DNA from 2 places in the Bacillus altaicus genome. Region 2 is predicted to be linked to the other one. Evidence: riboswitches for the same ligand, from Rfam matches in the RefSeq annotation. Region 2 holds a riboswitch; the other holds the start of a gene.
The links. A riboswitch is a leader RNA that binds a small molecule or an ion and turns the genes downstream of it on or off. The one in region 2 is predicted to bind thiamine pyrophosphate.
Positions count from the first base shown of each region.

Region 1: linked by a shared signal. The riboswitch ahead of tenA (thiaminase II) and the one ahead of thiT (energy-coupled thiamine transporter ThiT) in region 2 are both predicted to bind thiamine pyrophosphate.

Region 1 covers NZ_CM143394.1:4,661,141-4,667,383, reverse strand. Annotated here, with positions in the region: tRNA gene ACE38F_RS24180 (tRNA-Thr) at 1-3, shown strand, start outside; tRNA gene ACE38F_RS24175 (tRNA-Trp) at 7-77, shown strand; tRNA gene ACE38F_RS24170 (tRNA-Ile) at 88-164, shown strand; tRNA gene ACE38F_RS24165 (tRNA-Asn) at 170-244, shown strand; tRNA gene ACE38F_RS24160 (tRNA-Glu) at 246-317, shown strand; gene ACE38F_RS24155 (CBS domain-containing protein) at 449-868, shown strand; gene ACE38F_RS24150 (DUF3965 domain-containing protein) at 1,140-2,291, shown strand; gene ACE38F_RS24145 (hypothetical protein) at 2,532-2,864, opposite strand; gene ACE38F_RS24140 (SH3 domain-containing protein) at 2,870-4,030, opposite strand; TPP riboswitch at 4,290-4,402, shown strand; TPP riboswitch at 4,463-4,566, shown strand; gene tenA (thiaminase II) at 4,656-5,351, shown strand; gene ACE38F_RS24130 (ABC transporter ATP-binding protein) at 5,320-6,069, shown strand; gene ACE38F_RS24125 (ABC transporter permease) at 6,069-6,243, shown strand, end outside.
Region 2 covers NZ_CM143394.1:934,351-940,593, reverse strand. Annotated here, with positions in the region: gene ACE38F_RS04865 (FeoB-associated Cys-rich membrane protein) at 1-153, opposite strand, end outside; gene feoB (ferrous iron transport protein B) at 170-2,158, opposite strand; gene ACE38F_RS04855 (FeoA family protein) at 2,155-2,382, opposite strand; TPP riboswitch at 2,577-2,678, shown strand; gene thiT (energy-coupled thiamine transporter ThiT) at 2,764-3,423, shown strand; gene ACE38F_RS04845 (sensor histidine kinase) at 3,633-5,486, opposite strand; gene ACE38F_RS04840 (response regulator transcription factor) at 5,483-6,172, opposite strand.

The DNA of each region.
Region 1 (6,243 bases), 1.4 Mb from region 2:
CCATTTAGGGGCATAGTTTAAAGGTAGAACTGAGGTCTCCAAAACCTCCAGTGTGGGTTCAATTCCTACTGCCCCTGTAAATTATATGGGCCTATAGCTCAGCTGGTTAGAGCGCACGCCTGATAAGCGTGAGGTCGATGGTTCGAGTCCATTTAGGCCCACCATATATTCCGCAGTAGCTCAGTGGTAGAGCTATCGGCTGTTAACCGATCGGTCGTAGGTTCGAGTCCTACCTGCGGAGCCATGGCCCGTTGGTCAAGTGGTTAAGACACCGCCCTTTCACGGCGGTAACACGGGTTCGAATCCCGTACGGGTCATAAAAAAAGAGTCAGCATATTGCTGACTCTTTTTTATTATGTATAAGCCTCTTTTTATTACCTTATTTTCCTCAAATAAATAAAGGGATTTAGGAAAAGCTATGGTATGTATTAAAAGGAGGAGAGGAAAAATGACACAAGTTAGAGAACTTATGAGTACTCATATCGTACATTGTACCCCATTAGACAATGTATATGAGGCGGCTGTAAAAATGAAGGAAGAATCGGTTGGATTGATTCCTGTTATTGAAAATCAACAAGTAGTTGGGCTTGTTACTGATCGAGACTTAGTTGTTCGTGGGATTGCTGAAAAACATCCTGGATCTAATCAAATTACAAATGTAATGACAACAAACATTGTTTCAGTTTCTCCAGATGATCCTATTGAAAAAGCTACAGAATTAATGGCACAATATCAAATTAGACGGTTACCAGTAGTTGAGAGCGGTCAATTTGTTGGGATGCTAGCACTAGGTGATTTAGCTATAAGAAAATCAGCAGATGATCAAGCAGGGTTTGCTTTAAGTGAAATCTCGGTGCATACGGAATAAATTATGTATAAAGATCAGATACATTATTCTAGCATATATGGATTAAACTAATATGTTAGCGTGATGTATCTGAGACATTATATAATAAGTATAGAGTCAATATTTTTGACAGTTTTTTTAAATTTGTCATTCCTAATTTTTAATAAGAGAAAAAATGATATACTGAGAGATATAAGTATTATGAGAGATTTTGAATATAACAATATTTATTGTTAATGATGTAATAATGAATTAATATTTCCTACATAGATACAAAGGGAAGGGGAATTATATGAGGGCTGTACAGGGCGATCCAAATTGGAATTTGGTTACAGATACATATATAGAACCAAATAATTTCGCTGAGTTATTTTCTTTGCTTGTACCTTGTCATCCAAAAGGTGAAGGGAAAGAGCGAACTATATTAGTATGGAAAGAAAAAGAATTTTATAAAGAAGAAAATTTAGCTGCGTGTATCGTATATGGCATGAATAAAGTAAAAAATTTACCGCAGTTTCATAAAGATGAAATTCCAACTCTAGTACGTATTCTTCGTTTATGTCAAGAGATTGGTTGGTATGAAGAGGCGAATGCTTTTATGATAACCCAAGGGCTAGCTGAATTTGTCCAAACTTCATTGGAGTATGAAACATGGGATCTTTTGACGAAAGCAGTTGCTTTAAACTATTTAATTATTAAATATCGTATTGGTGAATTAACAGATGAGGATGTAGAAATTTGGGATCGAGTTAAATTTAATGAGAAATGTATAACAGATTGCAAACATCTATTATCTCATAAAGAAGTATTGGAATTTACATTTTTTTATATGTGTAAGCGAGCGAAAACACTATCAAAAGAGCAATTAAATAGTGATATGATGAGTCTGGCAATGTATTGTAATACTTTTGTGTATGATTTATATACACATGACTTATTACGAAAGTATCGTAAGTGTACAGACTTCCTATCATATTATGGACCTAGTCAAGCAGTTTTAGCTTGTCAAAGAGCTGTACTTTCTCAAATTTCCGATCGATTAGATCCTTTAAAGACAACTCATGTAGATGATTATTTATATGTGATGAAAGAAATGATGGAGCATATGACGATAGGGGTAATGGATCGGTATGGTCATTTTATTGGAAAGTTACTATCATATGTACCATTTTTCGAAATGATCCAAGTGCCACAGCATGCATATTATTGTGAAGAATTACTGTATATTTGTAAGGGGATTGAATACAAAGAAGAAATACTACGCAATTATATATTTATACAATTACATGATTGTTTACCATCATTCTTTAAACTATTTCTTAAAAATAAGCGTTATGCAACGATTCATGATATTCTTTTCTATTGGTGCGACGATGAACAAAGAATGAGCTTAGAGAAAAAATATAATCTTAGTTTTATTTATGAAAAATATGCTTGTGGATAAACCATATTTTACATATTAAAAATTAATATAAATTAAAAAGGATCTCAATTTTATGTGAGATCCTTTTTTGTTAGTAAAGCAAGGAGAAAGTAACTAAGATAAGAAATAACATTCCATAAAGGAGAAGTTGTGCAGTATAACTTCCTTGTATACCAAAAAAAGTATTCATTTTTTCATATAAATTCAATATATATTTCATTGGATTATCTTTGAAAGATGGGTACACAGTGTCTTCTCTTTCTAAGCTTCTTGTTCATGTTTTTGGTTATTAGAAACATGAACGTATCTAGCTATGAATAATAAAACACCTATAAAGAATACAGGAAGTACGGTAGATAAATAAAAACCATTACTAATTATATTTGTTATAAGAGCACTCAAAAGAAAAATTGCATTATAAATATGGGCAATTTTTTGTTTTAGCCGCATTTGTAATGCTTCCATAATGATTTCTAAAGCAACAAAAGCAATAATAATAGATAAGAATGCAGTGTTCGTATTATAAATGATTAAACAACAGATTAAACCTAAAAAGGCCAGGTATTCAATAAAGAGAGGTATATTGCGTGGCATATAATTTACCTAACTAAATATGGCAGTGGGTTCACTGCATTTGTTTTTTCCAAATTCCATTCCCCATTATGTAATTCAAAATGAAGATGTTGCCCGTATGAATGACCTGTGTTTCCCATATGACCTACTAATTGTCCAGTTTGTATTTGATCACCAGCTTGTACAGTGCGATCCTTCATATGAGCATAAACTGTTGTATATAATTTCCCATTTATTTGGTGGGCGATGAACACGACATTGCCGTAGCTAGCTGAATAATAAGATTTCACAACTTTACCTGCAGCAGCAGCTTGAATAGAGACATTTCCTTGTGCTGCTATATCTATACCATAATGCATTTGCTCCCAGCGCATATCAAAAGTGGAGCTGATTTTCCCTTGAGTAGGGAATTTGAAAACTGCTGGAATTGATGCAGGTTGAGCTGTTTTAGCTTGTGCTTGATTTTGATTTTGCACTACATAGTGTTTTGCTACATATCCGTATCCTGTGCCAAAACGAATTTTATACCAAGTACCTACCGTTTCTACTACTTGTACTTGTGTACCATTTTGTAATGATCCAAGTAGAGTGCTACTTGTACTAGCGTTGCTGCGTACATTTAATTTTGGTGTTGCAACAGTATAAGAAGGAGAACCTTGTACTGTGACACCTTTTACTAGAGGTGTGGATCCATTAGATACAAATGTTTTTTGGACGTAACCAATTTGCCCATTATGTAATATTTTGTACCAATCCCCTTGTTCACCTTGAATGGTAATGAATTGACCATTTGGTAATATATCTAGAATAGAAGACTGTGTATTAGGTTCAGAACGAACATTTAATGCGTTTGCATTTACGATATATTGAGACTTTGGATGAACATTTTTTTTGAATAGAATTGCATCTTTTTTCATATAGCCTGTTTTGTTGTTAACAGATACTTTATACCAATCTTGAACTGTTTCAAGAATAGTAACGGGGCTATTAAATCGAATGTTATCAATTATTGCACTGTCTGCATGGTTATTTTGATGTAGTGCCACGTTATCAATTTTTACATATCCAGTTTTTACTGTAGATGGTTGTTTAGCAGCCGCTGCTTGTATATCGGATTCTCCCATAGAAGGAAGTAAAGAAGCAATTGCGATAGTAGTTGCTGTTAAAGCTGTAGCTTTCATATTCATGTAATAAAGACCTCCTCTAGTTGTATAGTTGTAATTTTATTATAGTATAAAGATATAATATATTGGTCGTATTCACATAAATGTAATATGAAATCAATAAAAATAATGCTAGAAGAGAGATTCGTATATAAATATTGTATATATCATTTGTGGGGTCGCATTTATATTTGTTTAACACGTTAAAATTTAATTCATAATTGAGAAAATTAAAACAGTTGATGATGTCTTATGGCGGTGTTATACTGACAGTGATAATTTTATAGTTTGCTAGGAGGGCTGGTGTTGCCAGCTGAGAGTAAGACCTTGAGTCTTTGATCCTTTTTATTACCTGATCTAGATTATGCTAGCGTAGGGAAGCAATTCGGACACTAACAATGAGTCCCCGTTTCTTTGCGTATAGAAACGGGGCTTTTTTATTTGAAAATTTCATATTAACACCACTAGGGGTGCTTTTCGTGCTGAGAGAGGAATAATCCTTAACCCTTACAACACCTGATCTAGATAATACTAGCGAAGGGAAGTGGAACAACGAATAAATTATAATTTTATTTGCTGTAACCACTTCTTATATACAGAAGTGGTTTTTTTATTGAGATAAATAGACATATAGGAAGGGGAATTATTAATGAAATTTTGTGAAAGATTATTTGATACGGTGCAGCCTGTTTGGGAGAAAAGTCATAATCATCCGTTTGTAGTAGGTATGGGGGATGGTACGTTGGAAAAAGACAAATTCCAGTACTATATTATTCAAGATTATTTATATTTGTTAGATTATGCAAAGCTATATGCAATTGGGGTTGTAAAGGCAACGAATCCACAAGTTATGGCAAAATTTGCAGAGCAAATTGATGGGATTTTAAATGGTGAAATGACGATTCATAAACAGTATGCAAAAAGACTTGGTATTTCTGCACAAGAGATGGAATCTGCGAAACCATCTGCTAAAAATTTAGCCTATACAAATTACATGATGTCTGTATCTCAAAATGGCACACTTGCAGAATTAATATCAGCTTTACTTCCATGTATGTGGAGCTATTGGGAGATTGGAAAGCGTTTAAATGATATTCCTGGAGCAAGAGATCATGAGTTCTTTGGAGAGTGGATTCAAGGATATAGTTCTGAAGAATACGGTAACCTTTGTATTTGGTTAATAGATTTATTAAATGAAATGGCAGTTGGAAAGTCAGAGGAAGAGCTAGATCGATTAGAGGAGATTTTCTTATATTCCAGCCGATTTGAATATTTATTCTGGGATATGGCTTATCGTAAGGAGATGTGGGGTTTTGAGGAGCAAGAACATACTACAGTTTCATAATGTTTCCTTTCATTATGATGAGAAACCAATCATCGATGAATTAAATGCTTCTATACAAGATAAAGAGTTTGTAAGTATTATCGGACCGAGTGGATGCGGGAAAAGTACTTTATTTCGCCTTATTACAGGCTTAGAAGAGGCAAGTACTGGACAGATAGAGCTGACAGAAACAAAGAGTCATTCTGTAGGGTATATGCCCCAAAAAGATATGCTCTTGCCGTGGAGGACGATTATTGAGAATGCGGCCCTGCCGCTAGAGTGCCAAGGTGTGCAGAAGAAAGAAGCGCAAGTAAAAGCGAAAGAACTGTTACATAAATTTGGTTTACAAGGGTACGAGAAAAAATATCCGAAAGATTTATCTGGTGGTATGAGGCAACGCGTATCTTTTATCCGAACTTTATTAACAGGCGGGGAGATATTATTGTTAGATGAACCGTTTAGCGCATTGGACGCTTTAACGAAGGCATCTTTGCAAGAATGGTTGTTTGAACAATGGAAAGAGTGGAAAAAAACAATTTTATTTATCACTCATGATGTTGAAGAAGCCTTGTTTCTTTCTAATCGAATTTTGGTTGTAGAAAATCAACCGATAGCAACTTTAACTGAGCGAATTGTGCCGCTTGATCGTAACCGAACAAGAAAAGATTTATATAAGCCTGAAGTATTAGCGCTTAAAGAAGAGATCCTTAGTATGTTACAAAAGCAGGTACTCGTATGATGAATCGCTTGAAGGAGTTATTACCTGCCCTCATATTAAGTGGGATTTTACTTGCTCTATGGGAAGTAGGCGCAAGAATTGTAGATGAGATGTACATTTTGCCATCACCTTCTGCAATTGTAATGAAGATATGGGCGCTGAAAGATATATTATTTACGGTTCATTTACCTGCAA
Region 2 (6,243 bases):
TTGCTCCATATCCGGACTACAAGTTTGCGACTGACATGACTTACTTAAAGAGCATGCTGCGCATTTTCCCTTTTTACTTCTCTTTACAAAATTAACTAAAGTATATGCTGCATAACCAAAAATGATAGCTCCAATTATAATATTGACCATCACCGCGATACATCTCCTTCTAGAATCCGAGTAAGGATCCAACTTGGTATATAATGAGCGTTAATACATAAGCAACAACGAGCGGATAAATGACAGAGAAAACTGTCCATTTCATCGATCCTGTTTCACGTTTAATGACAGCTACTGTCGCTAAGCACGGAACATATAATAAAATAAAGAACATAAATGCATAGGCTGATAGCGCAGTATAATGTGCTCCCATTACATTTCCTAGCACATCTTCTTTAACGGCATAAATAATTGCCATTGTAGAAACGACAACTTCTTTCGCTAAAAATCCTGTTAAAAGGGATGCCGCAGCTTGCCACGTTCCAAAACCGAGCGGTGCAAAAAGTGGTGCGATAAATCCACCAATCATCGCTAAGAAACTGTCTCCCATATCAACACCAAATCCTGATGGACCTGCATAGTTTAATAACCAAATGACAACAGAACCACCGAAGATGAATGTACCTGCTTTACGAACAAATCCTTTACCTTTCTCCCACGTGCTCAGCCATAGCGTTTTCGCTTGCGGCACACGGTATGGCGGTAGTTCAATGACAAAAATAGATTTTTCCGCTTTTAAAATAGTAAGAGACATAATTTTTGTAACGAGTAACGCAAGAACAATACCTGCAATGTATAAAGAGAACACAACAGTTGCCTGACTATGAGGGAAGAAAACTCCCGCAAATAATGCATATACAGGTAAACGTGCTGAACAAGACATAAATGGTGTTACAAGAACTGTAAGTAAACGTTCTTTTTCTTGTTCAATCGTTCTCGCTGCCATAATACCTGGAACGTTACATCCAAAGCCGATAATCATCGGAATGAACGCTTTTCCGTTTAAACCGAAAAACTCCATAATTCTATCCATAACAACTGCAATTCGTGCCATATATCCCGAGTCTTCTAATAATGAAATGAAGAAGAATAGTGCAAAGATTTGTGGAACGAATACTAATACCGCACCAACTCCAGCAATAATACCTTCTGTAACGAGCGCTTGAATAAAATCAGAAGCGCCAACACTTGTGAGACCAGCTGTAACCCAATCAGTAAGTTGTCCGCCAAAAAATCCATCAAGCATATCAGATAAAGGTGTACCTATCCACGTAAACGTAACCTGAAAAATAAAAAACATAACTGCTAAAAAGATTGGAAGTCCTAAAATTTTATGTGTAATTAACCTATCGATTTTTTCCGAAAAAGGAATTTTTCCTTCTTTCTCATGTTGCATAACATTTGTTTTTAACTTTTCAATATACGCTTCACGAGTCTTGTAAATGTGCTCTTCTAACGTACAATCAAGTTTTCCATCTAAACGAGATCGAATGGCTATAAGTTCCTTATAAATTGGTAGTGCTTTCATTTCTTTTTCTACTACTTCGTTATTGCTTAGAAATTGTAGGGTTAACCATCTCGGATGCTCATAATTCGCTGTCTCTAAAAGAGCAATTATCTCTCCAATTCCTTCATCCATTTGTACACCATATGAAATAATGAATGGCTTTTTCTCTTTTTGTTTCTCTTCATGAAGAGTAGTAAGTAATTCTTCACAGCCTTTTCCGGTTCTTGCGATGACAGGAACGACTGTTACACCTAATATTTCTGATAACCGTTTTACATTAATCACAATTCCTCTTTGCTTTGCCACATCAACCATATTTAAACCAATTGAAACGGGCTTACCAAATTCAAGTAATTGCAATGTTAAATGCATATTCCGCTCAAATTGAGAAGAATCCACTATATTTAACATATGATGAAATTCGTCTGTTAGTAGAAAATTCGTAACGACACCTTCATCACGTGAAACTGGATTCAAATCATAGACGCCTGGTAAATCAATTAATGTTCCTTGCTTATCTTTTAATTTACCAACCTTCTTTTCTACTGTTACACCGCTCCAGTTTCCTACATACTCATAAGAACCAGTAAGTGCATTAAATAATGATGTTTTCCCTGTATTCGGATTCCCTAGCAAAGCTACCTTATTCACGCTAATTCCACCTTTATCATTTTCGCATCACAATGACGAATACTAATTAACTGTCCACGACACTCCAATGTACAAGGACCTTTAAACATCGCTTTCTGTTTCAGGCGAAGTTCGCTTCCTTCCGCGAGGCCGAAAGCAGCCAGTCTACGCTTTAATAACTGATCTAACGACTGAATACTTTTTACTAACACTTTCTCACCAATTTTAATATCTACTAAGCTCATAACCTTCCCCCTCAGAAGAGAATGATAATTATTTTCAAAAAAATTATATCATACTCTATTTCACTTGGACTATACCTTTTCACTTCATATTTATTAACATTTCAATACAATTCTATTTCAATAATTGTCATAAGGTATTCGTTTGCCATTCTCATCCATTTCGCTTACAATAAATAATAACAAATAAAGAATCTCGTTATCACGGGGGGAGCCTTACCGCTGAGAGGGAACATTTCGTTCCGACCCTTTGAACCTGTTAGTTAATGCTAACGCAGGGATTGTGCAAACGTCCGAAATACATACCTCTTTTTTATTTACGTATTTCGTATCCTCCTATGATAATGTTCTTTTTTGTGCAACTTGGATTTAGGGGGAGACAACATGCGTAACACCAATTTACAAGCGATGATCGAATCTGCAATTCTTGCAGCCTTCGCCTTGATTATCGACATTCTACCATTATCAATTAAACTTCCAACAGGCGGTTCCATCTCATTTGCTATGATTCCTATTTTTATTATTGCATACCGCTGGGGCTTCAAAAGTGCTTTCTTAGGAGGCTTAATTTGGGGGCTATTACAAATCGTCGTAGGTAATGCCTACATTCTAACACCTGTTCAAGCATTCATTGAGTACTTCATTGCCTTTTCCTTTATCGGCTTTGCTGGTTTATTCTATCGTCCAATTCAAAAAGCACTTGCCTCAGACAACAGTAATGCAGAGCATTCAAGTTTTGGTAGTCGCAAAGATAAACCAAAACAAAACAAAGGAAAAAAAGCACTCGTTTACATTATCCTTGCCACATTTGTCGGCAGCTTTGCACGCTATTTCTGTCACTTTATTGCTGGTATTATTTTCTTTGGTCAATATGCACCTAAAGGACAATCAGCTGTCTTATATTCATTAATTGTAAACGGCAGTACTATGATCGGCTCTTTCATACTATGTACTGTATTACTAATTCTTTTATTTACAACTTCACCACGCTTATTCAAAAGCATCGGTGCTTATCAAATGAATACAAAAAAGAAGAGCGCTTAATTAGCGCTCTTTTTTCATATCGTAATATCAATAATAAATACAATAAATGCACAAAAGAAAATAAATACCATCACACCTAGTAAATTGCTATTCACGGCTAATCTACTCCTTACATAACCTCATATTCTAAACAGATTATACTGCGTAAAAATAAAGATTAAGTAAAGATAATATGAAAATAACTTAAAAAAAAGCGTAACATGTATTGTCTACGCTTTTTTCGGTAAATAGAAGTAAAATAACACACCATCTTCGGTATTCTTCACCCCATATTCAGCATTGTGCAGTTCTAAAATATTCTTTGAAATTGCAAGGCCAAGCCCTGTTCCACCTTGTGAACGTTTCCGTGCCGCATCCACGCGATAAAAACGATCCCAAATTTTATCTAATTGTTCTTCTTCAATGTGAGAACCTTTATTTTCAATACACACTTCTATACGATTCTTCTCATCTATTACGGAAATAATAATATCCTCTTTTTCTGGTGTATAACGTATTGCATTCGTAATGAAGTTCACTATTACTTGTTCAATTCTATTTTGATTCCCAACCACTTCAGCTGGATATATATGCTTGTGCACAATCAGTTCTTTTTTCTCTATCTCCGATGAAAGCTGTTCACATATTTCTTCAATCACTCCATCGATATAGAAAGAATCCATCTTCATGTTGTATGTGCCAGACTCAAATTTAGCTAATTCAAGCATATCCAAAATTAGTATATCCATCTTGTCTACTTCTTTTTCCATCGCCTGAAAATAGTATTCTTTTTTATGCTCAGCTACCCCATCTTTTAAAATAGAAATACAGCTTTTCATAATACTCAGCGGCGTTTTTAATTCATGCGAAACGCCTGCAATAAATTCTTTCCTGGTGTTTTCTAACTTTCTTTCTTTTTCAATATCTTGTTCTAACTGTCCAATATGTGAATGTAGTTTATTAGATAATGTATTAATATTTTGCGATAAATCACCAATTTCATCTTTTGAAGTAATCGGAATTTTTTCTGTGAAATCCAAATGAGCTATTTTCTTCGTTGTATCATTTATTTTTAGTAACGGTTTTGCAATTTGTTTTGAGTAATAAAACGAAGCTAGAAAAATTAGAACGACTACAAATGCAACAATATAGATGTAATAATCTTGCACCATTTGTACAGCCTCATCGACAGGTTGCAAAGAAGCCATCGCGTATATATATGTTACCGATCCGTCTTTTTCTTTTTTTGGTTTAATTAATAATTTATATTTTATATCATTCTTTTCATAGTCCGTTATTTGTGTTGAATACTGTATATGATTACTCTCTTTTAATAATAAATCAGTTTGAAATTCCTTTATTCTATCTAAGAATAAACTATTTTTATAAATTGGATTCACAGGACCTTTTACATCGGGGAACTGTACTTTCGTAACACGTCCTCCTATGTAAGCACCTAATTCCTGAGTAGCTTGTTCCTGAACGACTGGCTTCTTTTCCTTAACAATTGACTCTTGATCAGCTTTCTTTTTTTCCTCATCTGATTTAATCATTTTCTCCTGAAACGCTTTTTCTAACGGTTTATTAGATCCACTTAAATTCTGCTTAGCTAAAGAAAAAGAGAACGGAATAAAACTATCTTCTTTTCTCACTCCAGAAAAATAAATTTCTTGTCCTAAAAACTGCTCTGATAATTTATTATCAATCTCCTCTATATTGACGAGATTACCTAAGGGAATCTTGAATATTTGTTTTCCAAAGCTCTTTTGTTGCCTACGGTCTATCGTTACTTCAAAATAAAAATCATCCACATGTTTTAAATTCCCATTCTGATCTAATATCGTAATCCACGTATTATTTTCTCTTAAAAAGTCTTGCTCCAGCTTCTGAATTCCTTCTGCACTTCCCGCATAATTTACATAACTCTTTTCAAAGGAATCTAAATTCACTTTAATATCTTCCACTTTTCGATTCGCATAATATTGTTTAAAAAATATCGTTTGTCCAATAAATATCGTCGCTAAAATCAACATGCATAAGGCCGTTGTAAGGGTAAATAATTTAAGCACAATCCCTTTTCTCATATGTTCCCCTCAAATTTATAACCTGTTCGCACTACAGTTGTAATGTGCTTTGCTTTCTCTCCTAATTTATTTCGCAAATTACGAATATGGCTATTAACTGTTCGATCATCACCAGCAAATTCATATCCCCAAATTCTTGAAATTAATTGCTCTCTTGTTAGTACAATTCCTTGGTTTTTCATAAAATACACTAATATTTCAAACTCTGTATGTGTTAAAGCAATACTTTCTCCATCAACAGTAACAGTACGAGATGGGAAGTGAACATAAATTCCATGAATACATATTGTTTCATCTTCACTATTTGGAGATTCTTTCAAAGCTTTTCTACTTTCCAATAATCGTTTCGCTCTCGCTAATAAAATTGGCGGGCTATACGGCTTCGTCACATAATCATCTGCTCCAAGTTCAAACCCAAGTAACGTATCATCTTCATCTACGCGTGCTGTCAGCATAATAATTGGTACTTGGGACGTCTTACGAATCCTTCGGCAAACAGACCATCCATCTAGTTCCGGCAACATAATATCGAGTATAACTAAATCAACCTCTTCTTCCTCAAACAAAGCTAAGGCTTCTTTCCCGTCTCTCGCTTCAAGCACTTTATATTGTTCACTCAAAAAATAATCTTTTAATATTTCACGTAAAATATCTTCATCTTCAACAATTAAAATGTTTTTTGACATAACTTATGTATCCCCCTCCCACTTTCAGAAACTACAATTTTATCCCGCTATTTGCGGGCGGTAAGACTCCC